DNA from 3 places in the Shinella sp. Sh6 genome. Region 3 is predicted to be linked to each of the others. Evidence: predicted binding sites of a transcription regulator. Region 3 holds the regulator's gene; each other region holds the start of a gene.

Evidence for each region. Region 3 encodes LexA, which represses DNA repair genes until DNA is damaged. Its sites were predicted from a motif close to TGTTCNNNNTGTGTTCNG; they were not measured.
Region 1: ACZ5TO_RS23980 (fibrinogen-binding protein) is a predicted target of LexA. The motif match lies at 7,821-7,838, and genes of this name have one in related genera.
Region 2: ACZ5TO_RS18260 (YifB family Mg chelatase-like AAA ATPase) is a predicted target of LexA. The motif match lies at 2,001-2,018, and genes of this name have one in related genera.

What each region holds. Positions count from the first base shown of each region.
Region 1 covers NZ_AP044007.1:371,414-381,985, forward strand. The annotation lists gene ACZ5TO_RS23955 (GNAT family N-acetyltransferase) at 1-145, opposite strand, end outside; gene ACZ5TO_RS23960 (hypothetical protein) at 259-750, opposite strand; gene ACZ5TO_RS23965 (HlyD family type I secretion periplasmic adaptor subunit) at 771-2,120, opposite strand; gene ACZ5TO_RS23970 (type I secretion system permease/ATPase) at 2,122-4,431, opposite strand; gene ACZ5TO_RS23975 (hypothetical protein) at 4,449-6,473, opposite strand; gene ACZ5TO_RS23980 (fibrinogen-binding protein) at 6,618-7,610, opposite strand; gene ACZ5TO_RS23985 (helix-turn-helix transcriptional regulator) at 8,061-8,855, opposite strand; gene ACZ5TO_RS23990 (sulfite exporter TauE/SafE family protein) at 9,321-10,028, opposite strand; gene ACZ5TO_RS23995 (amidohydrolase family protein) at 10,025-10,572, opposite strand, start outside.
Region 2 covers NZ_AP044005.1:3,813,871-3,824,442, forward strand. The annotation lists gene ACZ5TO_RS18245 (YraN family protein) at 1-267, shown strand, start outside; gene ACZ5TO_RS18250 (cupin domain-containing protein) at 383-886, shown strand; gene gshB (glutathione synthase) at 956-1,900, shown strand; gene ACZ5TO_RS18260 (YifB family Mg chelatase-like AAA ATPase) at 2,155-3,684, shown strand; gene cysK (cysteine synthase A) at 3,731-4,699, opposite strand; gene ACZ5TO_RS18270 (LysE family translocator) at 4,797-5,414, opposite strand; gene ACZ5TO_RS18275 (GNAT family N-acetyltransferase) at 5,477-6,364, opposite strand; gene dut (dUTP diphosphatase) at 6,369-6,833, opposite strand; gene ACZ5TO_RS18285 (peptide chain release factor 3) at 6,919-8,499, shown strand; TPP riboswitch at 8,711-8,807, shown strand; gene thiD (bifunctional hydroxymethylpyrimidine kinase/phosphomethylpyrimidine kinase) at 8,847-9,656, shown strand; gene ACZ5TO_RS18295 (LysE family translocator) at 9,660-10,271, opposite strand; gene ACZ5TO_RS18300 (AraC family transcriptional regulator) at 10,350-10,572, opposite strand, start outside.
Region 3 covers NZ_AP044005.1:1,568,228-1,578,799, forward strand. The annotation lists gene lipA (lipoyl synthase) at 1-150, shown strand, start outside; gene gltA (citrate synthase) at 226-1,515, opposite strand; gene ACZ5TO_RS07745 (ComEC/Rec2 family competence protein) at 1,824-4,277, shown strand; gene lexA (transcriptional repressor LexA) at 4,268-4,990, opposite strand; gene ACZ5TO_RS07755 (molybdopterin molybdotransferase MoeA) at 5,086-6,309, opposite strand; gene moaC (cyclic pyranopterin monophosphate synthase MoaC) at 6,309-6,806, opposite strand; gene trpC (indole-3-glycerol phosphate synthase TrpC) at 6,806-7,621, opposite strand; gene trpD (anthranilate phosphoribosyltransferase) at 7,630-8,652, opposite strand; gene ACZ5TO_RS07775 (peptidylprolyl isomerase) at 8,669-10,555, opposite strand.

The sequences.
Region 1 (10,572 bases), on a different replicon from region 3:
ACCATCGCTTCTTGCGGGCAAGGAAACGCCGGAGCCAGCCATGGGAGAGGAAATGCTGCGCATGGGGATCGGCCGCAAACACCGCCTCCCAGTTGTCCTTCAAAGCGACGAAGGCCCCCATCGTCTCGATGCATTTGACCTGCATGACACCCACCCACCCCATCGACCGACCTCGCCCCATAGTAGAGGCTTTCGGGGGGCGCCGACATGGACCGAAGGGGTCATCGGCCCCATCAAATAGGGCTAATCCGGCGCGGCTTAGAGGGCATCCTTCAGGAAGGGGCTCGCATGGATGAAGGCCCACAGCGCCTTGCTGATGTCGGCGATCTCGGAAATACCCTTTTCGAGCTGGCGCAACTCCCGCTGGTCCATCTGCTCGACCTTGCCGTAGAGGATCGACTGCTCCGTCTCGACGAGACGCATCAACTGGGTGCTTGCGATATCGCCCTTCTCGTCGAAGGCGTAGATGCTGTGGTTGTACTTGTTGCGGACCTTGCTGACCCGCTTCAGCCGGCCCATGGCGGCGAGGATGAAATCGCGGTCGGCCGGCGCCGTCGTGCCGCGCTTGGCGAGGCGCTCGACGAGGTCGATGCGCGCCCGCGTCGTGTTCAGCGTGAGGAAGATCACGACGGCGGTTTCCTTGTCGACGCCGAGCTGGTGCGCGATCACGTAGATCAGCAGGCTCTCGGTGTTCGTCCAGACATAGTTGAGCCTGCCCACCTGAAGGAGAACATCAGGCATGTTGCCCATGGCCACCTCCCGACCAACGGTCACCGCTCCTTGAACGCCCGCGACATGCTATCGGCGATCGGCTTGGTGATATACTGGAAAAACGTGCGCTCCGATGTCTGGATCAGCACGTCGGCGGGCATGCCCGGCACCGGATGGAAGCCGGTCACGCGCTTGATCTCCGTTTCGGGCACGCGCACGCGCACGATATAGACGTCCTTGGGCGAGGTCACGGGACCTTCCTCGACGGAATCGGCCGAGACATAGATCACCTTTCCCTCCAGCACCGGTGTCGTGCGGCTGTTCAGCGCCGAAAGGCGGACGGTCGCCTTCTCGCCCTGATGAATCTGGTCGATGGAGGTGCGCAGCACCTGCGCCTCGATGATCAGGGGAACGCCGGCCGGCAGGATTTCCATGATCGGCTTGCCGGTCGTGATGACGCCGCCGGCCGTGTGGTAGTAGGAGCGCACCACCGTGCCGGTGACGGGCGAGCGGATGACCGTGCGATCCAGCACCTCGGATGCCTCGCGCATCTGCTCGCGCACGCCGTCGAGGTCGGATTCGGCCGTCTCCAGCGCGTCGAGCGCCGATTGCTTGAGCGTGTTGACGGCGATGACGGCCTCCTGCTTGTAGCGGTCGATCTGCGCGTCGCTCTCGTTCACCTCGCCCTGGATGCGCGAGATGTCGCCCATGGCGTCGGCGATGGCCCGCTCGACGGCGAGGTAGTCCGTCCGCTTCATGTAGCCGATCTTCGCCAGCTTCTCCTTGGAATCGCGCTCCTCCGACAGGAGCGCGACCTGGCGCTCCAGCGCCGCCATCTGGCCGCGATAACCCTTGGAGCGGTATTCCAGCGAGCGGATGTTCTTCTCGATCAGGTTCAACTGCTCTTCCAGCTTGACCTTGCGGCTGTTGAAGATGACGTGCTGGCTCTCGGCGATGGCGACGACATCGGGGTCGCTGGCTTCCTTACGCACGAGCTCGGGCAGCTCGAAGACCTTTTTCCCGAGCGCCTCGGCCCGCAGCCGCGCGACGACGGCCTCGAGGCGCAGCCAGCGCAGCTTCAGGGCGCGCTCGTTGGAAAGCGCGGCCGTATCGTCGAGCGTCACGAGCATGTCGCCCACGCGGACCTTGTCGCCCTCGTTGACGTGCAGCTCCTTGATGATGCCGCCTTCGAGATGCTGGATGATCTTGTTGTTGCCGGTCGCCACGAAGCTGCCGGAGGTGATGATCGCCGAGGCGAGCGGCGCGGTGCCGGCCCACACGCCGAACCCGCCGAACGTCACCCCGATCGCGGTGAGGCCGACGAGCACATGCGAGCGGATCGACCGCGGCACGTCGGCATACCAGTCGGACTGGTCGTGGATCGCCGGTACTTTCCTGTCCTTCGCCATCTCACTTGCCCTCGATGGTGGGGTTGCCCTGGCCGTTCGTGGCCCGCGTCAGCGCTTCCAGCACCTTCACGCGCTCCCCGAACATCGCGACCGTGCCTTCCTTGAGGACGAGGATCTTGTCGACGACCTGCAGCAGGGAAGGCCGCTGGGTGATGGTGACGGTGGTGATGCCCGCCCGCTTGGCGTGCTGCAGCGCGCGCGCGAGGGCGGCCTCGCCGGGAGGATCGAGGTTGGAATTCGGCTCGTCCAGCACGACGAATTTCGGATTGCCGAAGAAGGCGCGGGCGAGCGCGATGCGCTGCTTCTGGCCCCCGGAGAGCGGCGAGCCGTCGGCCGTCACGATGGTCTCGTAGCCCTGGGGGAAGCTTGCGATCAGTTCGTGCACGTCGGCCAGCATCGCGGCCTCGAAGATCGTGCGATCCTCCACGTCGTCGCGCATGCGGGCGATGTTGGCCTTGATCGTTCCGGGGAAGAGCTGCACGTCCTGCGGCAGGTAGCCGATGCTCTCGCCGAACTGCCGCTGGTCCCAGTTGCGCAGGTCCATGAGGTCGAGGCGCACGGAGCCGGAGGTCGGCATGATCGAGCCGACGAGCATCTTGCCGAGCGTCGTCTTGCCGGAGCCGGAATTGCCGATCACGGCAAGCGATTCCCCCTTCTTCAGCGAGAAGGAGAGGCCGTTGAGGATGACGCGCTTCTGCGGCGGCGGGACGAACAGGATGCGCTCGACATCGAGCCGGCCTTCCGGCTGCGGCAGGCGCAGGCGGGCGAAGTTCAGCGGCGAGGAGAGGAGGAGCTGCTTGATGCGGCCATAGGAGGCGCGCGACTTGTTGAACTGGTTCCAGCCCTCGATCGCCCCTTCGATCGGCGCCAGCGCGCGGCCCGAGATGATGGAGGCGGCGATCACCATGCCGCCGGTGAGCTGCCCGGTCAGGGCAAGATGGGCGCCCCAGCCGAGAAGGGTGATCTGCGTGAGCATGCGGCACGCCTTGGAGCAGCCCGTGAAGACGATGTTGCGGTCCTGCGCCCTGACATGCGCCTTCAGCGAACCCGCCGTGTCGTGCCCCCACATCTTCACCGCTTCCGGGATCATCGCCAGCGCGTTGATGATCTGCGAGTTGCGCGACATGGAATCGAGCTGGAGATTGGCCCGGCTGAGAAACCCGGTCGCCTCCGCATAGTGCCGCGCCGTGAACCTCTGGTTCAGGAAGGCGATGAAGAACAGCACCGAGCAGCAGGTCATGATGATGATGCCGAGATGCGGATGAACGAGGTAGACCACCAGCACGAAGAACGGCATCAGCGGCGCATCCAGGAAGGCGATCAGCGTGCCCGAGGTCAGGAAGCTGCGAAGCTGCTGGAGGTCCTGCAGCGTCTGGTAGTCCTTGCCGCTGCCGTGCAGCGAAGCGCGCGCGGCCGCACTGAGGACGGGCGCGCCGAGCTGCACCTCCAGCTCGACCGCCGTGCGCATGAGGATGAAGCGCCGGATGCTGTCGGCGAAAGCCTGCAGCAGGACGGCCCCGACGACGACGACCGTCAGCATGATCAGCGTGTCCATGGACCTGCTGGTGAGGACGCGGTCGGAAATCTGGAAGAGATAGAGGGGAATGGCGAGAAGCAGGACGTTGATCGCCACCGTGAACACCATGACGATCGAAAGGTTGTGGCGGACGACCGCCATGGCCCTGGCAAGGCTCGCGGCGAAATTGACCGGACCGCTGCGCTTGTGGAACGCCGCGCCGTCGCCGCCTCCACCGCCGCCCCCTCCGCCATTGCCGGAGGAGATCCCGCCATCGCCGCCGCCACCGCCCTGGGGCCGCCGTTCCGCTGCGCGAACCGGGCCGGTATCGCCCTCGATCGTGCGGCCGAACGGCTGGACGGGCGTTGCCTTCTCCACTTCGGCCTCGCGCAGCCGCGCCTGCGGTTCGGCCTTCTCCTGCACGCTTTCCTCCGCGGCGGCCTGCCCTTTCTCCGCCTTGCGCCTCGATGCCGGCTTTTGCCGGGGAGCGGGGAGCGGCCGCGCGGATTTTTCGGCCATGCGCCTGTTGGCGGCGTCCAGCTCCTCCCGCCGCAGGGAAACCGGCTTTTCCGCCGGGGGCTCCCGAACGTCCGATACGGCGGCCGGCTCCGAGCCGTCCTCCGCCATCTTCGTCAGCGCCGCGACGGCTTCGTCTATCGCCGCGATGCACAGTTCGGTGACCCTGTTCTCGCTCTCGGGATCGGCCTCGGAATGGCGCTTGCCCTTCCTGCCGATATCGACCGAAAGCGACGTATGGACGCCGAGCCGGCGGGTATTCTGCGGAATGAAGTTCATGGGTCCCCTCCCCAGTCTCAGGCAACCACGGTCTGCATGGCATCGGACGGCATGGCGGTGTTCCATGAATAGTCATGGCCGGACGTGATGGCGCCGTCCGCCGCATCCGGGTTGTCGTCGCCGGCGTCGTCGAGGAAGGCGATCACCTCGTTGGCGAGCCGCGTTTCGACCGGCTGGGGCTGCGTGTCGTCCTCCTCGATCAATCCGCCCTGGATGAGGATGGCATCCGTATAGAGGCCGCCGCCCAGATAGGTGGTGGAACCGAAAGCGTCGTAGTCGACGATTTCTGCGATGTTGACGACGGCATTGTTGCCGGTCCGGACCGTGACCTCCGCATCGTCATTTTCGGCGAGATATTCCGCCGCCGCCTGGCTGACATGGTCGGCATCGCCGAGGACACTCACCTGGCTGACATAGTTCAGCTTGTAGAAATCGCCGGTGATGTAGAGCACGCTGAGCGTCTGCTGGCCCTCGAACAGGCTGTCGCTCGCAAGGCCCTTCGGCATGTCGACATCGCGGTCGTCGATGGCCTGGACGACATTCTGCATGTAGTCCGGCATGGCCTCGAAACGGTCGCCCGCGCCCACATTGGTGATGGAGGCCTGGTTCCAGAGGAGATTGCCGCTGGAATCGAACGCGGTCGCGCCCGGCGTTTGCCCTTCGCGCACCAGCCAGTCGTTGTCGTAGAGCACGGCGACCTGGTTGATGACGTTCATGTCGTAGACGTCGCCGCCGATGATCACGAGATCGTAGTACATGCTCATGCCGAAGAAGGTCGACACGTTGATCGCGGTGTTGCCGCCGGTCAGGATGGTCACGTCGCTGCCCGTCGACGTGACCACGAGCTGGTCGTTGTCGGTGACGAAATTGTACTGTTCGATCCACTCCATGAAGCAGACGTCGCCGTCGATCCGGCTGACGATCCAGTCGGTCGGGAAGACCGGCGCCCCGCCGTCGCCCGCCTCGTCGCCGCCGGCGTCGAAGAGCACCTCCTGGAAGGAGGCGATGTTGAACGCCTGCGTGGTCGAGCCGCCGTGGCCTGCCGCCACGCCATCGGCATCGCGGCTGTCGTCGTCCACGTCGCTGTAGATCGTCGCCTGGGCGATCACGTCGACCTGATGGTAGTTGCCCATCACGCTCATGACCGGGGTCACGATGCCGACATTGGTGACGGCGGCGACGTTGGCGACGACGTTCGCGCCGGCATCGATGACGAGGTTGTCGGCCGGGGGAGCGGTTTCGGCAAGCTCCGTCTCTTCATCCTCCTCGTCCGGATCTTCCGGCGGTTCGGCAAGGCCCCGATCGGGCAGGAGGTCCTCGAGCGAAGGGACTACCTCGCGCAGCTCGCCGTTGACATGGATGCCGGCGACATCCGCGCCGGTCGCGACGAACTCGCTGTCGGCGCCCTCGTGGATCGGCGGGCGGTCCTGCCTCGCCAGGTCGTCCTCCAGCGTATCGAGGAAGCCTGCGATCCGGCCGAAGGTCTCGTAGCTGTCGGTCCGCAGGAAGGTGGTCCGGTCGGTGTAGACGGATGCCTCGTCGACATATTCGAGCATGCGCTCGTGCACGAAGGCCGTGCTCACCAGCGGATGCGGCTCGCCGGTCATGTTGACGTAATCGTTGTCGAAAAGCAGGTTGACCTGAATCATGTGCGTATGCGCCGAACCGGGGCCTGCGAAGATGAAGAGCTCGGGCGTCGGCATTTCGATCACCGGCAGCGGCAGGCGAAGGCTGGGCAGGTCGAGATCGGCAAGCTCCAGCGGCTGCCACTTGAAGCTGAGGCTCATATGGGAGCCGTGGAAATGGCTGCCGCCGTAAAACCCGTAGGCAACGCCCCTGTAGGGCACGTCGGGGATATATCCCTGGAGGTCGAAGTCCGAGGCGAAGCCGGGCGCAAGCGCCTCGAAATCCGCCACGGGCCTGTCGTTTTCGACGACGACGGCGCCTTCGGTCTGGCGGATGCGCAGCCGCGCCTCCTCGATCACCATGTCGAAATAGCCGATGAAATGGGCGATGGTCTGTGAAGTCCTGTCGAGCAGCATGTCGATCTCCCTCGCCTTGGGACAAGGGGGGCAATGATCTGGCCGCAGTCAGCGGCCGCTGCTCTCACCCCTTGACGCCAGGCCTACATGCCATGGAAGTCGCGCCGGCACGCCGGCGCGACCTCGTCTTCGGATGAGATGTCATCAGGAACCGGATGTGTCTTCGCCGACATTGGTGACGTAGTGGTCGGCACCGACGACGCTGCTGTCGATGGAGTTGGTGAGCAGGTTGGCACCCTGCACCAGCTCGAAGTGGAAGCCCGAATTGGCGAGGATCGCCGAGGCATCCGCGGTGCTGGCCCCGGAGACGTCGTCGCCCGCTCCCAGATCCCAGCCCTTGCCGTCCATGTTCATACCCTCGTCGCCAAAGGCGGTGCCGCCGTCGGCCTTCAGGTTGTTGTCGGCATCCTCGTTGTTCATGCGCAGGTCATAGGCGACGTCCTGGTCGGCCAGGTGGTTCGCCTGGATCGCGCTGAAGCCGGAATCGTTGCCGGCGCCGTTCAGGGAATCGTTGAGGATCCGGTCCACGTCGAGCGTGAACGAGAAGTCGTCGCCGATGTCGAAGGTCAGGTCGCGGCCGGCGATGCCGAGATTGTCGAAGTCCTTGACGTCGTCGAGGATCGCAAAGTCGGTATCGGTGTGGTTGAAGCTGTCGGCCGTGTTCGTGGTGACCGTCTTGGTATCGTTGTCCGAGACGGTCTTGCTGTCATTGTCGGAGACCGTCTTGATGTCGGTGTCGACGTCCGTCACGGTCTTCGTGTCGTTGTCCGAATAGGACTTGCTGTCGTAGCTCCAGTCATATTCGGACGAGTTGTAGCTGCCTTTCACGGACTTCATGTCCGTGTCGATGTCGGTGTCGATATCCGTCACGGTCTTCGTGTCGGTGTCGTTCAGCGTCGTGGTCTTGCTGTCGTAATCCCAGTCGTAGGAATTGTTGCGGTCGTTGCCGTTGTTGGCATCCACATCGACCTTGGCGTCCACGTCGACGTCGGTGTTGTTGCGGTTGTCGCCATTGGCGAGGCCGCCGACATAGCCGGTCGAATCGTCGCTGATCTCGGTTTCGTTGATGGCGCTGTTGGCAAAGCCTTCAGCGAGTGCGCCGACATTGGTTTCGTCGCCTTTCGGATCGTAGGACATGACTTTCTCCATTCGGAAAGAAATGGAGCCGCTCACGAAATCCCTCTCATCTCAAATGGGATTTACTCGCGCCTGCTCCAGGTTTGCCCAATGCAGAGGAACTTTAGACATCTCCCCTGCAGCGAATAGCCGATCAGGAAGAACCTTTGCGAACCGCAAGCATCCTCCCTTGCCGCGAAACTATTCAAAGCTCCGCAACGATAATCTTTTCAGATCTCAGCTAGAAAACGCGACCTCGGTTTCTGTTTATCTGTCGAAGGCCGGTTCACGGTACGAAATAGATACGAAACAGATATGCAATCCTAGACCCGAATTGGGATTAGTCTGTTGAGGTCTAATCCCTTCATCTCACCCTTCGGGAGCGTTATTGCCGTCTAATCCATTCAGGCGGCACCCGTTTCAATGGCTGCGGATGCATGCAGCCTGGCGGCCCTGGCAGGAGGCACCGGGCTACTCCTTTTCCGTTCCGGGAACGGCGTGCCTCGCATTCCGGGTCTGGGGGCCGTCGAAGCACCGCAGGGCCGCCTCGGTCCGGTTGCGGACATGCAGCTTCCTGTAGATGTTGCGGACATGCGCCTTGATGGTGTTTTCCGACAGGTTCAGGCGATGCGCGATAAGCTTGTTCTGCGTGCCCTTGCACAGGAGATCGAGGATCTCGACTTCCCGCGTCGTCAGGTGCGATTCATGGGAGCCGATCTGTTCGATTTCGATATTGGCGTAGCGTGTCAGGAGATCGGACACGCTACGCGCGCCGGGGGGCCCCGGGGAGGTCCTCACCGCCTTCAATCGCCGCAGCAAGGCCGACGGGAAATGCTCTCCCCCCTTCACCAGGAGGTCGACGCCCGCAAGGAACACGTCGAGCCGCACATCGAGCGGCAGGATGCCATCGATATGCAGGCCTTCGACCAGAAGGTTCAAAAGCGGGTCGAGCGAGCCCGGATCGTCGATCAATACGCCGACGGCCGTCGAAGGCGCGTAGGCCTCGATACCGCGCAGCACCCTTGCGATGTCCCGCGCGTCCTTGCGATGGAAAAGCACCAGGCGAACGTCGGCCGTGTGGTGCTTGAGCACGTCGCCGGCATCTTCGGCGACGATGATGTCGTGATCGGGAAAGCGGCGCTCGAGCACCTCTGCGAGGCACTCCACCAGAAAATCCGGTTCCGCCACGACGAAAATAAGCTGCTGTTCACTTTCTCCATGCCCAGGTCTCGAAAGACCCGGCCTGGGTGTCTCGGTCGCAAGCATTGTGTCACCTCAACGCAACTCGGGTCGCTTGTCACAGGCGGGATTATCCCACCTCACCATTTGAGCAGTGCTTTAAAAGTACAGTATTAATTAAATTGAAGTCAAATAACCCTTTCGGATGAATCCAGGCACCTTGATGAGCATTCACGTCGACTTCAAATGCGATTCCAATATACCATATAGCCATGTATCGCATCTGTTGATTGCCATATGTAAATTTCCAGAAGCGGAAAATATTCAATATTCCACTAAATAAGTGTTTTTACTCGGCTTAATATATGAAACGATACACTACAGCCAACACTTTGGTTTCGTTTCGCTTTCGCTGCACTATATCCGGATATACATTTATGGAAATGACCGCGATCAAGCCGCCGGGCATGCACGGCCGGCCGGCGTCTTCACTCTAACGTTTGACACGGCCGATTCCATCCAGCGGTCCATGACGATTGCGTCGTTTTGCCTTCAGCGGACGATAAGGAACAAGCCGCTGACGATGGCAAAGCTCAGGACGGCGATGCGCAGGCCTCTGCCGCCGATACGGTGATGCGCGAGCCGGGAGACCGCGCTTCCGAGCAGGACCGCGGGCGCGAGGTAGAGGGCGGCGAGGAGCTGCTCGGAGCCGATACGCCCGGAGATCGCCAGCACGATCAGCGACATCACCTCCCCGACGAGAAAGCACAGCGCCACGGTCGCCCGGAGAACCGGGGCCTTGGCATGCTGGTAAAGCAGGGCGAGCGGGGGGCCGCCGATGCCGGTCGCGGTTTCGGTGATACCCGTGAAGAGGCCGACGCCGAGCGCGCTCGGCCTGTTCGGCGTGAACGGCGGGGCGACAAGGGCGGCGCCGGCGGCAACCACCGTGAAGACCCCGACGGCAAGATCGAGCTGGTCCAGCGAAAGCGCGGCCAGAAGCCAGAGCCCGGCGAACGTGCCCGCCAGGCGACCGACCGTGATCCAGGTCGCGCCCGGCCAGTCGACATGCTCGCGCTCGCGCACCGCCACATGCAGGTTGAGCGGCAGCATCAGGAGAAGCAGCGTGACCGGAAGCAGTTCGGGCTTCAGCATGCCGACGACGGGGGCGACGATCAGCGCGAAGCCGATGCCGAGGGAACCCTGGATGAAGGCCGAGACGAAGGTCACCACGGCCAGGATGGAGAGAAGTTCAAAGCTCATTTATAGTGTCCGAGACCACGATATACTTCAGAAAGCGGATGAATGCGCTGGATCGGCGCCTTGGCGATGGCCGCGGCGGCATCGCCCCGCACTTCGGCCAGCAGCGCGCGCGCATCCCAGTCGACCGGCCAGCCCTGCCAGAGCCGGAGCCGGCCATCGGTGAAGACGGCATCGATCTGGTCGCGGTTGCCGTAGCGCACGAGCTCCCAGGAAAGATCGTAGGACGGGGTGAATTCCGGCCGGTCGAGATCGACCAGCAGGAAGTCCGCGGCAAGGCCCTCCGCAATGGCGCCGGTGATGCCCGAAAGCCCAGCCGCATCGGCCGCGGCGGACGTGGCATGGTCGAGCCAGAGCCAGCCGCCGCCGGCCGAGGAATCGCCCGTCGGAAGGCCGAAGCCCGCGCGCTGCAGCCCCTCCCCGGCGTCCATCAGGCGGAACCCGTCCGCGCGCGTTCCGTCCGTGCCCAGCCCGAAGCGGATGCCGAGCGCCGCCATCTGCAGCGCCGGTGCCACCGCATTGCCCTTCCAGAGGCTCGCCACCGGAT
Region 2 (10,572 bases), 1.6 Mb from region 3:
ATCCGCGCGATCCGCTACCGCACCAAGCTCGGCGAGATCGATATCGTCGCCCGGCGCGGCGACCTCGTGATCTGTGTGGAGGTGAAGGCGCGCGCGAGCGTCGACGACGCCGTCTTCGCTGTCACCGGGGCCGCACAGCAGCGCATCCGCGCGGCCGGCGACATCTGGCTCTCGCGCCAGCCGGACGCCCATCGCCTCTCGTTGCGGTACGATATCGTCGCGGTTCTGCCCTGGCGGCTTCCACGACATTTTCCGGATGCGTTCTGATCGAAGGCCAGGGCTCGCAAGAGCAAGGTTACGGATCGTTAAAATGCCGCGGATCGTCTCAACCGCGCCGTTACCCGTGCAGGTTAGTCTTCTCCCGATTGCAAAGGGGGATGATATGGTCCTGAAACTCATGCTCGCCACCATGGCCGCCGCCGCCATCCGCACGCACCGGCAGGAAGCCAGGGCGCCGCGCCCGCCGGTCGCGGCCGCACCCGACGACATGGAGATGGAGCCGGCGCCCATCGACCCGGCCTGGATACTGTCGGGCAGCCCCGTGGCGCGCGTGTCGCTGCATTCGCGGGCCTATGACAGGCTGGCGCGGACGGCGGTCTGGGATTGCACGGCCGGCACCTTCCGCTGGTATTTCGGCTGGGACGAGACGGTGGTGATCCTCGACGGCGCGGTGCATGTGACCGGCGAGGACGGCAGCGAGCGCACGCTGAAGGCCGGCGACGTCGCCTATTTCCCCGCAAAGAGCTGGGCGACGTGGCATATCGACAGCTATGTCCGCAAGGTCGCCTTCTGCCGCAAGGAATTCCCCATCCCGATCGACATGGCGCTGAAGCTGCGCGACCGCGTGCGCGGCATCCGGCGATCCTCCGGGGGGCTTGCCGCCTGAGCTGCAGCGCCCGTTGCCTTCGGGCCTGCGGCACCTTACATGTGTCGGGCATTCCTGAGGGGACTTTTCATGGCCAAGATCAAGAACGTCGCGGTTCAGATGGACCACGTCTCGACCATCAACATTGCCGGCGATTCCACCTTCGCCATGAGCCTCGAGGCGCAAAGCCGCGGCTGCAGGCTCTTCCACTATACGCCCGACCAGCTCAGCCTGCGCGACGGCAAGGTCCATGCGACCGTCCAGCCGATGGAACTGCGCGACGTCAAGGGCGACCACTTCACGCTCGGCGCGCCCGAGCGCATCGACCTTGCGACGATGGACGTGGTGCTCCTGCGCCAGGATCCGCCCTTCGACATGGCCTACATCACCTCGACGCATCTCCTGGAGCGCATCCACCCGAAGACGCTGGTGGTCAACGATCCGGCCTGGGTGCGCAATTCGCCGGAGAAGATCTTCGTCACCGAATTCGCCGACCTGATGCCGGCAACCCTCATCACCCGCGATCCGGGCGAGATCCGCCGCTTCCGCGAGGAGATGGGCGACATCATCCTGAAGCCCCTCTACGGCAACGGCGGGGCCGGCGTCTTCCATTCCACCCGGGACGACCGCAACCTGTCCTCGCTGCTCGAAATGTTCGGCCAGCTCTTCCGCGAGCCCTTCATCGCCCAGCAATACCTGCCGGACGTGCGCAAGGGCGACAAGCGCATCCTGCTCGTCGACGGCGAGCCCGTCGGCGCCATCAACCGCGTGCCGGCCGAGCATGACAGCCGCTCCAACATGCATGTCGGCGGGCGCGCCGAGGCGACGGAGCTGACCGCGCGCGAAAAGGAGATCTGCGATCGCATCGGCCCGGCGCTGCGCGAGCGCGGCTTCCTCCTCGTCGGCATCGACGTCATCGGCGACTACATGACGGAGATCAACGTGACCTCCCCGACCGGCCTTCGCGAAGTCAAGCGCTTCGGCGGCGCCGACATCGCGGCGCTTCTGTGGGACGCCATCGAGCGCAAGCGCTGAGCCTTCCGCACGGCGCTGCGGGGCGTTCCGTTCGCGGACGTCCCGCCTTCGTTCCGCAAATACAACCGCATGCAACCGGCGCGGGGAAAAATCGCCCGCCGGTTCTATAATTGTTCTTGTTTCATTCCCTGTTCCATGCCAGATTTGCAGATGCAACCCAGAGGCGGTTGCGGGCGCGGGTTTCGGCAGAAACGTGTTGCGGCGTCGTCATGCGCCATGAACGGCGCGGCGCTGCGGGGCAGGCGGGGGCAGGCATGGTGGCGCGGGTCGGTACGATTGCATTCCAGGGCATCGAGGGTGTGCCCGTCGACGTGCAGGTCATGGTGGCGCCCGGCAAGGTGGGCATGCAGATCGTCGGCCTTGCGGACAAGGCGGTGGCCGAGAGCCGCGAGCGGGTGCAGGCCGCCCTTCATGCCTCCGGCCTTTCGCTTCCGCCCAAGCGGGTGACGGTCAACCTCGCGCCGGCCGATCTTCCCAAGGAAGGCAGCCACTACGACCTTGCCATCGCCCTCGGCCTCATGACGGCGCTCGGCGCCGTGCCGGGCGATGCGCTTGGCGGTTATCTCGTCATCGGCGAACTGAACCTCGACGGCACCATCGCGCCCGTCGCCGGCGCGCTGCCCGCCGCCATGGCCGCCAATACGCTCGGCAAGGGCCTCGTCTGCCCGGCGGAAAACGGCGCGGAAGCGGCCTGGGCCGGCGGCGGCCTCGATATCCTTGCCCCGCGCAGCCTGATCGCGCTCGTCAACCATTTCAAGGGAAGCCAGGTCCTCTCCCGCCCCACCCCGGCGATCCGGGCCGCAGCATCCGATATGCCGGACCTTGCCGATATCCGCGGCCAGGAAAGCGCCAAGCGCGCGCTGGAGGTGGCGGCCGCCGGAAACCACAATCTCCTGATGGTCGGCCCGCCCGGTTCGGGGAAATCCATGCTGGCCGCGCGCCTTGCCGCCATCCTGCCGCCGCTCTCGCCGGCCGAGTTGCTGGAGGTCTCGATGATCCATTCCGTCGCCGGCCAGCTTTCCGGCGGGCGGCTTTCCGACCGGCGGCCGTTCCGCACGCCGCACCATTCGGCCACCATGGCCGCGCTCGTCGGCGGCGGTCCGCGCGCCCGGCCGGGCGAGGCTTCGCTCGCCCATAACGGCGTCCTCTTCCTCGACGAATTGCCGGAATTCTCGCCGCAGGCGCTCGATGCGCTGCGCCAGCCGCTCGAAACGGGCGAGTGCGTCATCGCAAGGGCCAATCACCGCGTCAGCTATCCCGCCGCCGTGCAACTGGTCGCGGCGATGAACCCCTGCCGCTGCGGCATGGCGGGCGAGCCGGGCCGCACCTGCGCCCGCGGCCCCCGCTGCGTCAGCGATTATCAGGCCCGCATCTCCGGTCCATTGCTCGACCGCATCGATATCCGCATCGACGTGCCGGCCGTCTCGGCGGCCGATCTCCTGCGTCCCGGCACGGCGGAGGCGAGCGAAGCCGTCGCCCGCCGCGTCGCGCGCGCCCGGGCGCTGCAGGTGGATCGCTTTTCCCGGCTCGGCATGGCCTCGGTCACGAGCAATGCCCGCGCCTCAACCGCGATCGTCGAAAAGGTCGCCGAGCCCGATCCGGGCGGCCTCCAGCTTTTGCGCGATGCGGCGGAGAAGATGCGCTTTTCGGCCCGCGGCTATCACCGGGTCCTGAAGGTCGCCCGCACGCTCGCCGATCTCGACGAGGCACCGACCGTCGGCCGCATCCATCTGGCCGAGGCGATCTCCTACCGCATCGCCGGCGAGCGGCTGGCCGCGGCATAGCCGAAACAGGCAGGCCCGCCGCACCCATGGCGCGGCGGGCGTCCTCTCAGCCCCCGAGGCCCTCGAAGAGCGCGGTCGAAAGGTAGCGCTCGGCGAAGGAGGGGATGATGACGACGATGGTCTTGCCGGCATTTTCCGGCCGGCTGCCGACCTTGGCGGCGGCGGCGAGCGCCGCGCCCGAAGAAATGCCGACCGGCACGCCTTCGAGGCGCGCGACGAGGCGGGCATTCTCGAAGGCTTCGTCGTTGGTGACGGTGACGACCTCGTCATAGACGCCCGTGTCGAGGACGGCGGGCGCAAAGCCCGCGCCGAGGCCCTGGATCTTGTGCGGGCCGGGCGCGCCGCCGGAAAGGATCGGGCTGTCCGCCGGCTCGACGGCGACGACCTTGAAGCCGGGCTTCCTGGCCTTCAGCACCTGGCCGGCGCCGGTGATCGTGCCGCCGGTGCCGATGCCGGAAACGAGGATGTCGGCCGCGCCCTCCGTGTCGTTCCAGATCTCCTCGGCCGTCGTGCGGCGGTGGATGTCGGGGTTGGCCGGGTTCTCGAACTGCTGGGGGATGACGGCATCCGGGATGGCGGCGGCCAGTTCCTCGGCCTTGGCGATGGCACCCTTCATGCCCTTCGGCCCCTCGGTCAGCACCAGCTCGGCGCCGAGCAGCAGCAGCATCTTGCGCCGCTCGACCGACATGGTCTCCGGCATGGTGAGGATGAGGCGGTAGCCCTTGGCCGCCGCGGCGAAGGCGAGCGCGATGCCGGTATTGCCGGAGGTCGGCTCGACGAGGGTCGACTTGCCGGGCGTGATCTTGCCCTGGGCTTCCAGCCACTCGATCATCGCCACGCCGATGCGGTCCTTCACGGAGGCGATGGGATTGAAGAATTCGAGCTTGGCGAGCAGGGTCACCACGACGCCCTTTTCCTTCGCGAACTTGTCGAGCCGGACGAGCGGCGTATTGCCGACGGTCTCGGTGATGGAGGCATAGACGCGGCCGCGGCCGGGCTTTCGTGTATCGGTCATCGATTACTCCTCGGTTCTTCCGGCAAGACCATAGGAGGGAATGCGGCCTTGGGCGAGTCCGGATTCGTCCGGCAAAAAGCCGCAGGCGACGCGCCGCCTATGCCGCGCGCGTCGCGATATAGGCGGCCGTGCCGGCAAGGACCCCGGCCGCGAGCCGGTTCAGCCGCCGCAGCGCCTTCGGCTGGCGCATGAGGAGCCGCGCCCGCGAGGCAAGCGCGATATAGGGCACCAGCACGGCGAGGAGCACGATGAAGGTCGCGGCCAGCAGCACGCCGTAGTCCCTGAGCCCGACCGCATTGAGATCGACCAGCGTCGGCACCAGCGCCACGTAGAAGAGCATGGTCTTGGGATTGCCGAGCGTCACGAAGAGGCCGGAGAGGAACGACATGGCAAGGCTCGTCGAGCCCTTCGCCTCGATGTTCTGGGGCAGCAGGCCGGTCGTCCAGAGCTTCCAGGCGATATAGCCGAGATAGAGAGCACCGGCGATCTTGATGAGAAGGAAGGCCGTGGTGAAGGTCTGCGCGATGAAGGCGAGGCCGAGGATGACCGCGGTGAGGTAGAGCATGTCGCCGAGGATGAGGCCGAGCCCCATGAAGAAGGTCGGCCGGAAGCCCGAGCCGAGCGCGCGGGCGACGATCGCCGTGATACCGGGGCCGGGAATGACGGCGGCGATGAACAGCGCGCCGCAATAGGCGAGAAGAACGGCAAGGGTCATGGAAGGCTCCTTCGGATCGTCTTTTATCGCGCCTGCAAGCCCGCCGCAATGAGCGGGTCGGGTCAGAACTCCGCCGTCGGCGGCAGGCCGAAGGGCAGCGCCGGCCGAAGGTCTTCCGCCGCGCGCAGCATCAGCGCGAGCTCCCCCGTTTGCGGCACCGCGCGCGCCTCCCAGCCGAGATGATCCGGCGCGAAATGCACGGTGACATGCGGCGGCGTCACCCGCAGGCTAGCGAGAATATCCGCAAGGCGGGGAATGTGCGCACCGACGATGTCGACGAGGCCGAAGCTGCCGTCTTCCTCACGCCGCCAGGCGACGACGGCGTTGGCCTCTTCCATCAGGTCGAGCCGCAGGTCCGTATCGAGCGCCGCATTGAAAAGGAACATCTCCTTCTGCCGCAGCGGCGCGAACCGGTCCGAGACGGGCCGCCGGCCCTCCAGCAGGCGGGCGAGCGCCGTGACATCGGCCTCGCTCGCCATATCCAGCCGCCGCACCGGGCCGGCCTTCCCTTGGGCAGGCACGGGCCCGACAAAGCGATGCAGCGCCATCGGGCAAAAGCCGTAGCGCCGATAGAGCTCCGGCGTGTCGGTGAGGAGCGCGACGGCCTCGAAGCCCTCGGCATCGCAATGGTCGAGCGCCGCCTGCACGACGGTGCGGTAGAGGCCGCGTCCGCGAAAATCCGGCCGCACCGCGCCCGATTGCAGGCCGGCGGCGCGCACGAAGACGCCGTCCACGACGAGCGGCAGCGAGAAGGCGGTGATATTGGCGATGCAGGCGCCGGCCGCATCGAAGAAGGCGAAGGGAACGCTCGACGGATCCGGTCCGCCGAGCCGGTCGAGGATCGTCACGTCGATGCCGAATGTGTCTTCGAGGAGGGCCGCAAGCGCAAGCCAGGCGGCCGTGTCGCCGAAATAGTCCTGCCGGAAGGTGAGGCCGTTTCGGCCGGGCATGGCCTCAGCGCACGCCGGTGGAGCCGAAGCCGCCGGCCCCGCGCGCCGTCTCGCTCGCCTGCGCCGCCTCGTTCACCGCCACCTGCGTCACGGGGGCGATCACCATCTGGGCGATGCGCATGCCGCGTTCGACGGTGAACGCCTCCTCGCCGAGATTGACGAGCAGCACCTTCACCTCGCCGCGATAGTCGCTGTCGACGGTGCCGGGCGTGTTGAGGCAGGTGATGCCGTGCTTGAAGGCGAGGCCGGAGCGCGGGCGCACCTGCCCCTCGTAGCCGTGCGGGATCTCGAAGACGAAGCCGGTCGGCACCAGCGCGCGCTTGCCCGGTTCCAGCACCATCGGCGCCTCGACGGCGGCGCGCAGGTCCATGCCGGCCGCGCCTTCGCTCTCGTAGGCGGGAAGCGCGATATCCGCGCCGTGCGGCAGGCGGATGAGAAGGAGGGCGGGCTTTGTCTGCATGCGGCCCATAAGCCGGCGGGCGGGCGTGCGCGTCAATTGCACTTTCCGGGCGGAGCCTGTAAAGACGCGGCAACTCACAGGATATTGCTTGAACATGGCCGAAACCCTTGCCGAGGCGGTCTCCCGCCGCCGCACCTTCGCGATCATCGCGCACCCGGACGCCGGTAAAACCACCCTCACGGAAAAGCTCCTTCTCTTCGGCGGCGCCATCCAGCTCGCCGGCGAGGTCAAGGCGAAGAAGGACCGCATCCAGACCCGCTCGGACTGGATGAAGATCGAACGCGAGCGCGGCATCTCGGTCGTCACTTCCGTCATGACCTTCGAATATGACGGCAATGTCTTCAACATCCTCGATACGCCCGGCCACGAGGACTTCGCCGACGACACCTACCGCACGCTGACGGCGGTGGATGCCGCTGTCATGGTCATCGACGCGGCCAAGGGCATCGAGCCACGCACGCTGAAGCTCTTCGAGGTCTGCCGCCTGCGCGACATCCCGATCATCACCTTCGTCAACAAGATGGACCGCGAGAGCCGCGACCCGTTCGAGATCCTCGACGAGGTGGAGGAGAAGCTGGCGCTCGACACGGCCCCCATCACCTGGCCGGTCGGCCGCTCGAAGACCTTCTGCGGCTCCTATCATCTCGCCGACCGCACCTTCCGTGGCTCGGACACGCAGGTCCAGCCGGTGAAGATGGACGACGCCGCCGAGGTCGCGAAGCACCTGCCGGAAAACGAGCGCGAGGCCTTCATCGAGGAGATGGAACTGGCGCGCGAAGCCTGCCGCCCGTTCGATCGCGAGGCCTTCCTCGAAGGCCACCTGACGCCGGTGTTCTTCGGCTCGGCGCTCAGGAATTTCGGCGTGCGCGACCTCATCAATGCGCTCGGCGCCTTCGCGCCGCCGCCGCGCGACCAGATGGCGGACGTGCGCAAGGTCCATGCCGCGGAAGACAGGATGACGGCCTTCGTCTTCAAGATCCAGGCCAACATGGACCCGAACCACCGCGACCGCATCGCCTTTGCCCGCGTCTGCTCCGGCATGCTGGAGCGCGGCATGAAGGTGCGCCTTGCCCGCACGGGCAAGACGATCGGCCTTTCGGCGCCGCAGTTCTTCTTCGCCTCGCAGCGCCAGCTTGCCGATACGGCCTATGCCGGCGACGTCGTGGGCATTCCCAACCACGGGACGCTCCGCATCGGCGATACGCTGACCGAGGGCGAGGCGCTGGTCTTCGAGGGCGTGCCCAACTTCGCGCCGGAAATCCTGCGCCGTGTGCGGCTGGAAGACGCCATGAAGGCCAAGAAGCTGAAGGAGGCGCTCCAGCAGATGGCTGAGGAGGGCGTCGTGCAGCTCTTCTCGCCGGAGGACGGCTCGCCCGCCATCGTCGGCGTCGTCGGTGCGCTGCAGCTCGACGTGCTGAAGGAGCGGCTTTCGGCCGAATACGGCCTGCCGGTCTCCTTCGAGATGTCGCGTTTTTCCGTCTGCCGCTGGATCTCGTCCGACAGCGCGGCCGAGCTCGACAAGTTCGTCACCCAGCGCCGCGGCGACATCGCCCGCGACCTCGACGGCGACCCGGTCTTCCTCGCGCAGGATTCCTTCTCGTTGCGCTACGAGGCGGAGCGCTACCCGGCGATCAAGATGGTGGCCATCAAGGAGTATCACGTCAGCAAGGCGTGAGATGGCGGGCGTCGCTTAGCCCCTCATCCGGCCTGCCGGCCACCTTCTCCCCGCAAGCGGGGCGAAGGGGTATGACGCACCGTTTTCCTAAAGCAATAGCGGTTCGTGGGGCACGTCCCCTCGCCCCGCTCGCGGGGAGAGGGTTAGGGTGAGGGGCAACCTTCCGCCTGCGACTTTCCCCGTGACACGCGCGCCCGCATCTGCGACAACCCTCCCCGGACAGGGGCGTCCGCCGTCAGGCGGGCTGAGAAGCACCCTTTGAACCTGAACCGGATCATGCCGGCGGAGGGAGTCGCAGGGTGCCGTTTCCCGCCGCCCGCAGGCCGCCTCCGCTAGAAGGAGGCGCTATGGCCGAGACGATTGCCAACATCCTTTCCATCGCGGGGTCCGATCCGTCCGGCGGCGCCGGCATCCAGGCCGACCTCAAGGCCTTCGCGGCCTGCGGCACCTACGGCATGGCGGCGCTGACGGCTCTCACGGCGCAGAACACGCAAGGCGTCTCCGCCGTCCATCCCGTGCCGCCCGCCTTCGTTACGGCGCAGGTCGCCGATGTCTTCCGCGATATCCGCATCGATGCGGTGAAGATCGGCATGATCGCCTCGGCGGAGATCGCCGAAGCCGTGGCGGATGCGCTCGCGCCGCACCGCGCGGTTCCCGTCGTGCTCGATCCGGTGATGATCGCCAAGGGCGGCTCCCCGCTGCTGGCGGCGGAGGCCGTCTCGGTGCTGACGCGCCGGCTGCTGCCGCTTGCGAGCGTACTGACGCCCAACCTGCCGGAAGCCGCCGCGCTTCTCGGGGCGGCGGAAGCCGTGGACCGGGCCGGCATGGAGGATCAGGCGCGGCGCCTGCTTGCGCTCGGCCCGAAGGCGGTTCTGCTCAAGGGCGGGCATCTGCCGGGCACTGAGAGCCCGGACGTGCTGGCGACGGCGGAGGGCGTGCGCTGGCTCGAAGGCGTGCGGGTGCCGACGCGCAACACGCACGGCACCGGCTGCTCGCTGTCGAGTGCCCTTGCGGCGGAACTCGGCAAGGGGCGGCCCCTTGCCGAGGCCGTGGCGGCGGCGAAGCGCTTCGTCGCCGGTGCGGTGCGCGGGGCGGATGCGCTTTCCGTCGGCTCCGGCCACGGCCCGCTGCACCATTTCCATGCGCTCTGGCGATAGGCGTCAGCGGTCGGCGAGCGCCAGCCGCAGGCCCATCAGGCCGAGGGCGGCGGCAAAGCTGCGCTGGGTCCACAGCATGACCTTCGGCCGGCCCAGCACCTGCCGGCGCAGCCCCGCGGCAAGCGCGGCATAGAGCGCGAAGACCAGGAAGGTCAGCGCCATGAAGACGCCGCCGAGGAAGAGCATCCGCACCGTCGCATCGGGTGCCTGCGCAGGCACGAATTGCGGCAGGAAGGCGAGGAAGAACAGCGAGAGCTTCGGGTTGAGGATATTGGTGAGGACGCCCTTGCGCAGGATGGAGAAGGCCCGGCCTGCCGGCTGCGCCGGTCCCGCATCCAGCGCCCCGTCCTGCCGCAGCAGGCTTCCAGCGATGAAGAGGAGATAGGCGACGCCGAGATAGCGCAGCGTCTCGAAGGCGAGCGCGCTCGCATGGAGCAGCGCGGCAAGGCCGGCGACGCTGGCAAGGATATGCGGCACGATGCCGAGCGTGCAGCCGAAGGCGGCAAGCAGGCCGGCGCGGAAGCCGCCGCCCATGCCGAGCGCCAGCGTATAGAGCACGCCCGTGCCCGGCAGGAGGATGACGACGAGCGAGGTGATGAGGAATTCGGTGGTCATGGGAGTTCCCGTGGCTGGAGAAAGCGGCAGGGAACACCGGAGGGCCGTCGCCGGTCTTGAACGGAATTGCGGGGAAGATCAGGCGAGGGCGGAAAGATAGGCGCCGGGCGTATAGCCGTAGCGGCGCGTGAAGTTGCGCGTCATGTGGCTCTGGTCGGCAAAGCCCGCCGCCATGGCCGCCTCGGCGAGCGGCGTGCCGGCGGCGATCATCCGCCGGGCAAGGTCGGTGCGGCGCTGGAGCTGGTAGGCATGCGGCGTCAGGCCGGTGAGGCGGGCGAAATCGCGCAGCAAGCGGAAACGG
Region 3 (10,572 bases):
GAGTTCAAGTCCTACGAGACCGTTGCCTATACCAAGGGCTTCCTGATGGTCTCCTCGAGCCCGCTGACGCGCTCCTCGCACCATGCCGGCGACGACTTCGCCCGGCTGCGCGCCGCCCGCGAGCGCAAGCTGCTTGCTGCCGCCGAATAGGCGACTTTTTGTCCTTCCAATGAAAAACCCCGCCGTCCTTTCGGACGGCGGGGATTTTGTTTGCGCGCCGGTTTCTCAGCGCTTGGAGACGGGCACGTAGTCGCGCTTCGGGGCACCGACATAGAGCTGGCGCGGGCGGCCGATACGCTGTTCCGGGTCTTCGATCATCTCGTTCCACTGGGCGATCCAGCCGACCGTGCGGGCGAGGGCGAAGAGCACGGTGAACATGGTGGTGGGGAAGCCCAGCGCCTTCAGCGTGATGCCGGAATAGAAGTCGATGTTCGGATAGAGCTTCTTCTCGATGAAGTAATCGTCCGTCAGGGCGATGCGCTCCAGCTCCATCGCGACTTCCAGCATCGGGTCGTCCTTGATGCCGAGCTCGTTCAGAACCTCGTGCGTCGTCTTCTGCATGATGCGCGCGCGCGGGTCGTAGTGCTTGTAGACGCGGTGGCCGAAGCCCATCAGGCGGAACGGGTCGTTCTTGTCCTTGGCCTTGGCGATATATTCCGGAATGCGGTCCACCGAGCCGATCTCGGCGAGCATGTTGAGCGCAGCCTCGTTGGCGCCGCCATGGGCGGGGCCCCACAGGCAGGCGATGCCGGCCGCGATGCAGGCGAACGGATTGGCACCCGAGGAGCCGGCAAGGCGCACGGTCGAGGTCGAGGCGTTCTGCTCGTGGTCGGCGTGCAGGATGAAGATGCGGTCCATGGCGCGCGAGAGCACCGGATTGGCCACATACTCCTCGCAGGGAACGGCAAAACACATGCGCAGGAAGTTCGACGCATAGTCGAGGTCGTTCTTCGGGTAAACGAAGGGCTGGCCGATATGGTACTTGTAGGCCATGGCGGCGATGGTCGGCATCTTGGCGATCATGCGCAGCGAGGCGACCATGCGCTGGTGCGGGTCGGTGATGTCGGTGGAGTCGTGGTAGAAGGCCGAGAGCGCGCCGACGACGCCGCACATGACGGCCATCGGGTGGGCGTCGCGGCGGAAGCCGGTGAAGAACTTCGACATCTGCTCGTGCACCATGGTGTGGTGCGTCACGCGATAGTCGAAGTCGTCCTTCTGCGTCTTGGTCGGCAGCTCGCCGTACAACAGAAGGTAGCAGACTTCGAGGAAGTCGCCGTGCTCGGCAAGCTGCTCGATCGGGTAGCCGCGGTGAAGGAGCACGCCCTCGTCGCCGTCGATATAGGTGATCTTCGATTCGCACGAGGCGGTGGACGTGAAGCCCGGGTCGTAGGTGAAGGCGCCGGTGTTCTTGTAGAGCGTGCCGATGTCGATCACATCGGGACCGATCGTGCCGGAGCGCGTCGGCAGTTCGACTGTCTTGCCACCGATCGATACGTCCGCTTTTGTTTCTGTCATCACGTTTCTCCGTTGTTTCGAATGGTGGCACGATATCGTGCCGCAGTCATGCACACGTTGAATCTGCTAGCCCATTTGCCATGCCCTGCCAAGCAAGACGAAAGGCAAATTGTGCAATGCGGAAACGGGTTTTCCGGCAACGCAATATCTACCCTTTCGGCGAAGTTGCAAGCAACCTTTGCGCGTGCCCGCCATATTGCGGAGGTGGCATCCTTTCTGTCTGGCTTAGTATCTGGCGCGCCAACCCGGGATTGAAGTTCCCGCCTTTCGGTTGCACAGTGGCGGGGTGAACGGTGGAGGCCGGGATCATGGCCGAAGGGAAAATCGCAGACCGGCGGGACATGCCCGAGGCGCTCGCCTGGCGGGACCTGCCAGCCGACGCCGCCCCGCTGCCTGTGCAGGCGCCCGCGCGAACCGTGCCGGCTTTCCTGCGGCGGGCCTTGCTTGACCTTTCGCTTCGCCTTGCAGGGCGCGAGGCGGTGGCGGATGCCTTTGCACGGGAAAGGGCGCACGGGCACTTCTTCCTCTTCGTCCCGGTCTTCCTCGGCATCGGCGCGGGCCTCTGGTTTTCGGCGGCTTCCGATCCCTCGCTCCCGACGATCCTCCTTTTCGCCTGCGCCGCACTCTGGCCGGCGCTGCGCCTGCGCCATCGGGAGGACTGGGCGGCGCTTGCGGCGGGGGCGGCATTCCTCGTGCCGGTGGGCATGCTGCTTGCCGCGGCCGAAAGCGCCCGGCTCGATACCGTTCTCCTCGATGCGCCGGTCACCACGCAGATCACCGGGCGCGTGCTGTCGCGCGAAGCCGACGGGCGCGGGGCGATCCGCTACCGCGTCGCGCTGGAGCGCACGGCGGATCCGGTGCTGAAGCGCCAGCCGGGCATCGTGACGGTCCTTGCCCGAAGCCGCCACGAGCCGATCCCCATCGGCAGCGGCATTGCCGGGCGGGCCCGCCTCAGCCCGCCCTCGGGACCCGCGCTCGCCGGCCTCAACGATTTCGCCTTCGACGCCTATTTCGCGGGAACCGGCGCAGTCGGCTATTTCTACCGCGCGCCGCTGGCGGCGGCCGCCTCCGAACCCGGCCTCGAAGCGCGGTTCCGCCAGATGATCGCCGGCTGGCGCGACAACCTCACCGAGCATATCCGCGGCCGGATCGGTGGCGATGCGGGCGCGATCGCCGCCGCGCTGGTGACGGCCGAGGAACGGGCGATCAGCCCGCAAACGGTCGAGGCGCTGCGGCAGGCGGGCCTTGCCCATGTGCTTGCCATTTCCGGGCTCAACATGGTGCTGGCGGCCGGCACCTTCCTTGTCGGCGCGCGCATGCTGATGGCGCTGATCCCCGGCTTTGCCGAGCGCTATCCCGCCAAGAAGTTCGCCGCCGCCGGCGCGCTCGTCATGGTCACGCTCTATATCCTCGTCTCGGGCGGGGCGATCTCGGCGGTGCGCTCATGGATCATGATCTGCGTCATGCTGGTGGCCGTGCTCTTCGGCCGGTCCGCCATCAGCCTGCGCAATGTCGCGCTCTCGGCGATCCTCATCCTCGCCGTCACGCCGTCTGCCGTCACCAATCCGGGCTTCCAGATGTCCTATGCCGCAACGCTCGGCCTCATCGCCGGCTATGCCGCCTGGCGCGAGCGGCCGGTGCGCAGGGAGAGCCGGGGAGGGCGGCTCCGGCTTCTCGGCGGGGCGGCCGGCCGCTTCCTCGGCGGCCTTCTTCTCTCATCGCTGATCGGCGGTTTTTCGACGCTCATCTATTCGGTCGGCCATTTCCACCGCATCCCGGCCTACGGGCTTGCCGGCAACATCCTTGCCATGCCGGTCATCAGCGCCATCGTCATGCCTTTCGGCCTTGCCGCCGTGCTGCTGATGCCCTTCGGGCTCGATGCCATCCCCTTCGCGATCATGGGCAAGGGCATCGAATGGATGATCGCGCTCTCGGCATGGGTGGCCGGCTGGAAGGGCGAGATCGTCACCGGCCGCATCCCGCTTGCCGCTTTCCTGCTGATCGCCCTCGGCGGCGGCCTCGTCTGCCTCCTGCGCACGCGGCTTCGCCATGCCGGAACGGCGCTCGCCCTCCTCGGCCTCGTCCTTGCCTTCCGGACCGATGGGCGGGCGCCTGAAGTGCTCGTATCGGAGGACGGCCGGCTCGTCGCCATATTGGGAAAGGAAAGCGTATCGACGAACCGCGCGCGGCCGCCGGATTTCATCTGGTCGCAATGGCGAAGGGCGCTGCGACTCGCCGATCCGCAAAAGCCAGCCCTGCGCAGGACCGCGGGCCTTGCCGTGGAGGACACCTCGAAGCCCGAGGTCACCGGCAAAAGGCCGCGCCGAAAGGCCGACCGCGAAAAGGCAGGAACGGCAATGGCGTCCGCCCTTGCCGCAGCAAGAAGCAGCAACGCCTTCGTCTGCGAGGCGAAAGCCTTCTGCGCCGCGGTCTCGCCCAGCGGCTGGCGGATCGTCGCGCTGGAGGACACGGCCTTCCTCGGCACGGCCTGCGATGCCGCAGACCTCGTCGTCGTGCCCTATGCCCTGAGGCTTGACGCCTGCCGCTCCGGCGCAAGGCTGGTGACGGCGCGGCATCTGCGCCGGAGCGGCGCATTGGAGATCGGGCCAGCGACCGGGCCGGAAGCATCAAGCCTTGCGCAGGCCCATGTCACGCAGGCGGTGGAAAGCGTCGACCGCCCCTGGTCGCGTCATCGCACCTACGATTGGCGCACCGGCCGCTTCGAGCCTCCGGCAAGCGGGCAGGCGGAGGATCAGTTGTAACGGCGGATGAGGCCGACGAGTTTGCCCTGGATCTTCACGCGGTCCGGGCCGAAAATGCGGGTCTCGTAGGCCGGGTTGGCGGCTTCGAGCGCGATGGAGGCGCCCTTGCGGCGGAAGCGCTTCAGCGTCGCTTCCTCGTCGTCGACAAGCGCCACGATGATCTCGCCCGGATTGGCGGTGCTGCCATTGCGGATGATGACCGTGTCGCCGTCGAGGATGCCGGCCTCGATCATCGAATCGCCGCGCACTTCCAGCGCATAATGGTCGCCGCTGCCGATCATCTCGGCGGGCACAGTGATGTCGTGCGTGTTGTTCTGGATGGCCGAGATCGGCACGCCGGCGGCAATGCGCCCCATGACGGGCACCGAAACGGATGTGGAAATCTCCGGCACGGCCGGCGTGCGCGCGGCGGGAGCGGCCGGCGCCTGCTGCTTGCCCCGGCTTCCCTCGATGACGGAGGGGGAGAAGCCGCGACGGGGCTGGAGGCTCGTCGAATAGGCCTCGGGCAGCTTGATGACCTCCAGCGCCCGCGCCCGGTTGGGAAGGCGGCGGATGAAGCCGCGCTCCTCGAGCGCCGTGATGAGGCGGTGGATGCCCGATTTCGACGCCAGGTCCAGCGCGTCCTTCATCTCGTCGAAGGATGGAGGAATGCCCGATTCCTTCATACGCTCATGGATGAACAGGAGGAGTTCCTGTTGTTTGCGCGTCAGCATGGCATCCCCGTTGAGAATCGTGAAACAAATCCAGAACAGACACTATCCGTTCCGCATGTGTTCCGCAAGGGCTTCCTGAACAATAATATGACTGTTCAGGCCTCGGGATCGCGCAGGAGCAGGACGTCGCAGGGGCTGCCGGCGGGCACGGCAGGCGCGCCCGGCGGGCGCACGAGCAGGCCTTCCGCCGCGGCGAAGATCTTCATCATTGACGAATCCTGCCTGTCGAACGGCGTGACGGAGAGCGCGCCGGAGGCAGTGCGCTCGACACGCGCGCGGACATAATCCTGCCGGTGGTCGTTTTCTCCGAGCGGAACGGCGGTGACGGCGGGGCACAGGCGGCTGCGGGCGGGAAGATGCGCCAGACGCCGCACGAGCGGCTCGAGGAAGAGCAGCGAGCAGACGAGGCTGGACACGGGATTGCCCGGCAGGCCGACGACGCGGATATCGCCGAGCCGGCCGACCATCAGCGGCTTTCCGGGGCGCATGGCAATGCGCCAGAAGTCGAGTTCCATGCCGGCTTCGCCAAGCACGGGCCGAACGAGGTCGAAATCGCCGACCGAAGCGCCGCCGAGCGTCACCAGCACGTCGATGTCGCGCGAAAGCGCCTCGCGCACCGCGGCGAGGATGGCCTCCCTGTCGTCGGCGACGATGCCGAGGTCGATCACCTCCGCGCCCGCCTCGCGCGCAAGGGCCGCGACGCCGTAGGTGTTGGAGGCGACGATCTGGCTTTCGCCGGGCGGCGTGCCGGGGCGCACGAGCTCGTCGCCGGTCGCCAGCAGCGCGACGCGGGGGCGGGCATAGACCGTCAGGTCCGGATGGTTCATCGCCGCGGCGACCGTCAGGCGGCCGGCATCGAGGACGTCGCCGGCCTTCAGCACGATCTCGCCTTCGGAGAAATCCTGCCCGCGCGGGCGGATGTGGCGGCCTTTCGGCGTCAGGAAGGTCGTGCGGATGCGGCCGTCCTCCAGCACTTCGGCATCCTCCTGGAGAAGGACGGTATCGGCGAAGGCGGGCAGCGGCGCGCCGGTGAAGATGCGCACGGCCTCGCCCGGGCCGGCCGTTCCCGCGAAGGCGTGTCCGGCGGAAGAGGTGCCCGCGACCTTGAGCACCGAGCCGAGCTCGGCGATATCGGCATGGCGGACGGCATAGCCGTCCATCGCGGAATTGTCGAAGGGCGGCTGGGTGAGGCGGGCTGCCACGTCGCGGGCGAGCACGCGGCCGGCGGCCTCGTGCAGCGCGACCGTCTCCGTCCGCTCCACCGGCCTTGCGGCGGAAAGCAGGCGCTCCAGCGCATCGGCGACGGGAAGCAGCGCCATCAGGCCTTCGCCCCGCGCCTGTAATCGCCCGAGCGGCCGCCGGACTTTTCGAGAAGGCGGATGCCGCCGATCTCCATTTCGCGGTCGGCGGCCTTGGCCATGTCGTAGATGGTGAGGCATGCGACGCTGACGGCTGTCAGCGCCTCCATCTCCACGCCGGTGCGGCCGGTGAGCTTGGCCATCGCCTCGACGCGAAGGCCGGGCAGGGCGCGATCCTCGCGGATCTCCACCGTCACCTTGGTCAGCATCAGCGGATGGCAGAGGGGGATGAGGCTCGACGTCTGCTTGGCGGCCATGATGCCGGCAAGGCGCGCCGTGCCGATCACGTCGCCCTTCTTGGCGTCGCCCTTGAGGATGAGGTCGAGCGTTGCCGGCGCCATGCGGATGAAGCCTTCGGCAAGGGCGATGCGTACGGTCTCCGTCTTGTCGCCGACATCGACCATGTGCGCCTCGCCCGAGGCGCCTATATGGGTGAGCGTGCGGGTGTCTTCCGCCATCATTCCGCCGCCAGCATGCCGGCATCGCCCGTCAGCAGTTCGCGCGTCGCCGCCGTCACGTCGTCCTTGCGCATCAGGCTTTCGCCGACGAGGAAGGTGGAAATGCCGACCTTGCCGAGGCGCACGCAATCGGCATGCGTGAAGATGCCGCTCTCGCCGACGAGCAGCCGGTCGTCCGGCACCATGCCGGCGAGCTTTTCAGAGACCGCGAGGTCCACCTCGAAGGTGCGCAGGTTTCGGTTGTTGACGCCGACGAGCCTGGATTTCAGCTTCAGCGCGCGCTCCATCTCGGGCTCGTCATGCACCTCGATCAGCACATCCATGCCGAGCGAGAAGGCGGCGTCTTCCAGCGCCTTCGCGGTGTCGTCGGAAAGGGATGCCATGATGAGGAGGATGCAATCCGCGCCCCAGGCGCGCGCCTCAAGCACCTGATAGCTGTCGAACATGAAGTCCTTGCGCAGGGCCGGCAGGCCGCAGGCCGCACGGGCGGCGGTGAGGAATTCCGGCGCGCCCTGGAAGCTCGGCGTGTCGGTGAGGACGGAAAGGCAGGCAGCGCCCCCTGCCTCGTAGGCCTTTGCCAGCGCCGGCGGATCGAAATCCGGACGGATGAGACCCTTGGAGGGGCTGGCCTTCTTGATCTCGGCGATGAGGCCGAAACGGCCTTCCGCCTTGCGGTCCTTGAGGCTTGCGAAGAAGCCGCGCGGGGCCTCCTGGTCGCGGATGCGGGCGCGAAGCTCGGCGGTAGAGACGCGGGCCTTGGCGGCGGCGATCTCCTCCAGCTTGTAGGCCTCGATCTTCTTGAGGATATCGGTCATGGCCAATCCTACTCCGCGGCGGCTTCGTTGGAAACCGTGACGAGACGGTCCAGCGCGGCGCGGGCGCGCCCGCTCTCCAGCGCCTCGGTCGCAAGGCGCATGCCGTCCTTCAGCGTCTCCGCCTTGCCGGCGACGACGAGCGAGGCGGCCGCGTTGGCAAGCGAGATGTCGCGGTAGGGCATGTGTGCGCCGCCGAGCACGGACAGGAGCGCGGCGGCATTGTGCGCGCCGTCGCCGCCGCGAAGATCGTCGAGCGTTGCCGGCGGAAGGCCGAAATCGGCGGGGGTCAGCTCGAAGGTGCGGATCTTGCCGTCTTCCAGCGCGGCGACCTGCGTCGTGCCGGTCGTGGTGATCTCGTCGAGGCCTTCGCCGTGCACGACCCAGATGCTCTCCGAGCCGAGATCACGCATCACCTCGGCGATCGGCACCAGCCATTGCGGCGAGAAGACGCCGAGGAGCTGGCGCTTGACGCCGCCGGGATTGGAGAGGGGGCCCAGCAGGTTGAAGATCGTGCGCGTGCCGAGCTCGACTCGCGAGGGTCCCACATGCTTCATCGCCGGGTGGTGGAGCTGCGCGAACATGAAGCCGAGGCCGGCATCGTGCACGCAGCGCGAGATATCGGCCGGGCCGATGTCGAGCTTGACGCCGAGGCAGGAGAGGGCGTCCGCCGTGCCGGACTTGGAGCTCAGGGCCCGGTTTCCGTGCTTGGCGACGGGAACGCCGGCGCCGGCGGTGATGATCGCCGCCAGCGTCGAGATGTTGTAGGTGCCCGCGCCGTCGCCGCCCGTGCCGACGATGTCCATGGCATCGGCAGGCACGGAGACCGGCAGCATGCGCGCGCGCATCGAGCCGACGGCGCCGTAGATCTCGTCCACGGTCTCGCCGCGCACGCGCAGCGCCATCAGGAAGCCGCCGATCTGCGAGGGCGTGGCGGCACCGGACATGATGATCTCGAAGGCGCCGCGGGCGTCCTCGCGGTCGAGCGCCTTTCCGGCGGCGACCTTGGCGATATAGGATTTCAGGTCGGACATGCGGCTTCCGCCTCCTTCATCGCGTGCTTTGTTCGGCAAGCGTCCGGTTGATGGAAACGCCGTAGGTCGTCTGGAGCGAGCTGACCATCTGGTCGAGGATATCGTCGCCGCTGGCGCGGGCGACGGCGACGATCTGCTGCTCGTCGTTGGAGAGCGCGTCGGGCGCCGCATCCGCGTTCACCTCGGTCACCTTCAGGAGGATCTGGCCTTCGCCGTCGACGCCGGGCGTGTTGGCGACGACGCCGAGCGGGCCGGAGAAGGCGGCATTGACGGCCTCGGGGCTCAGCACCGGATCCTGCGCGCCGCGATGAAGGCCTGTCTTGGTCTCGACAGCCATGCCGAGCTCGCCGGCGATGGCGGCGAGCTCCTCGCCCTTGCGCACGCGCTCGGCCAGTTCGGAGGCCTTCCTGGCAAGCGCCTCGCGCTGCTGCTCGGCGGTCCAGTCGGCGACGACGCGGTCGCGCACCTCGTCCAGCGTACGGTCGCGCTCGGGGATCACGTCGAGCACTTCGTACCAGGCGTAGCCCTCGCGGCCGACGTCGATCGGCTGGGTCTCCATGCCGACATCGGTCTTGAAGACCTCGCCGAGAAGCGTCTTCTCCTCGGGCAGGCCGTCGATCTCCTCGCCCTTGTCGTCGTTGCCCTGCGCATCGGCGGCATCGACCGTCACGGCCTTGAGGTTGTTCTTCGCGGCGGCTTCCTCGAGGCTGGCGCCGTCGGCGCGGGCGTCCTCGATGCGGTCATGCACGGCGAGGATGCCGTCGGCGGCGTCCGCAAGCGCGAGTTCCGTGCGTAGGTCTTCCTTCACCTCGTCGAAGCTCTTCACCGTCTCCGGGTGGATATTCGTCACGCGCAGGATGATCGGGCCGAAGGTGCCGTCGATGACCGGCGTCGTGCCGCCGTTTTCGGCGACGGCGAAAGCCGGTGCGGCGAGCTTCTGGTCCGGCACGTTCGCCTCGGTGAAATCGCCGAGCATGACGTCGGAGGGCTTCTTGCCCTGTTCGGCGACGAGCGCGTCGAAGGTCGTGCCGGAGGCGAGCTTGGCGGCCGCCGCGTCCGCGCTCGCGCGGTCGGCGAAGGTGAGCTGCTCGATCGTGCGCGTGGCGGGCGTGCGGTAGTGGTCCTTGTTTTTCTCGTATTCGGCCTTCAGCGCCTCGTCGGTGACGGTGGCCTTGTCCGCCAGGTCCTTCGGCTCCAGCGAGACATAGACGAACTTGCGGTATTCCGGTGCGCGGTACTTCGCCTTGTTCTTCTCGAACCAGGGGGCGAGCACGTCGTCGCCGGGCGCCTTGACGGGATCGATATTGGCGTTGCTGAGAAGCAGGTAGTCGATCGTGCGGGCCTCGTTGCGGTACTGGCGCAGCGCCGCCGTCAGCACTTCGGGCGCCTTGTAGCCGTCCGACACGGCTTCCACGACCTGGGTGCGGATCGCCACCTGGCTGCGGTTGTTGATGTAGTCGGCCTCGCGCAGCCCCGCATTGCGCAGGATGGCAGAGAAGGCCGTGCGGTCGAACTGGCCGTTGACGCCGCGGAAGGCCGGATCGTCGGCGATCAGCTGGGCGAGGCGGCCTTCGGAAAGGCCGAGGTTCATGTCGCGCGAAAGCTGGTCGAGCGCGGCGCCCGCGACGAGCTCGGCGAAGACCTGGTTCTCGACACCGAAGGCGCGGGCCTGCTCGGCGTTGAGGCGCATGCCGAAGCGCTGCGACATGGCCGCGACCTGCCGCTCGTAGGCAAGGCGGAAGTCCGTCGGCGAGACCTTGACGTCGCCGACCGTGACGACGGCATTCGACGTGCCGGTGACGAGGGAACTCGAAACGCCCCAGACAGCGAATGAACCGACCAGAATGATCAGCAGGGCTTTTGCCACCCAGGTCTGGGCGGCGCTTCTCAGGGCTTCGAGCATCGTCTAAAATTCCTCAT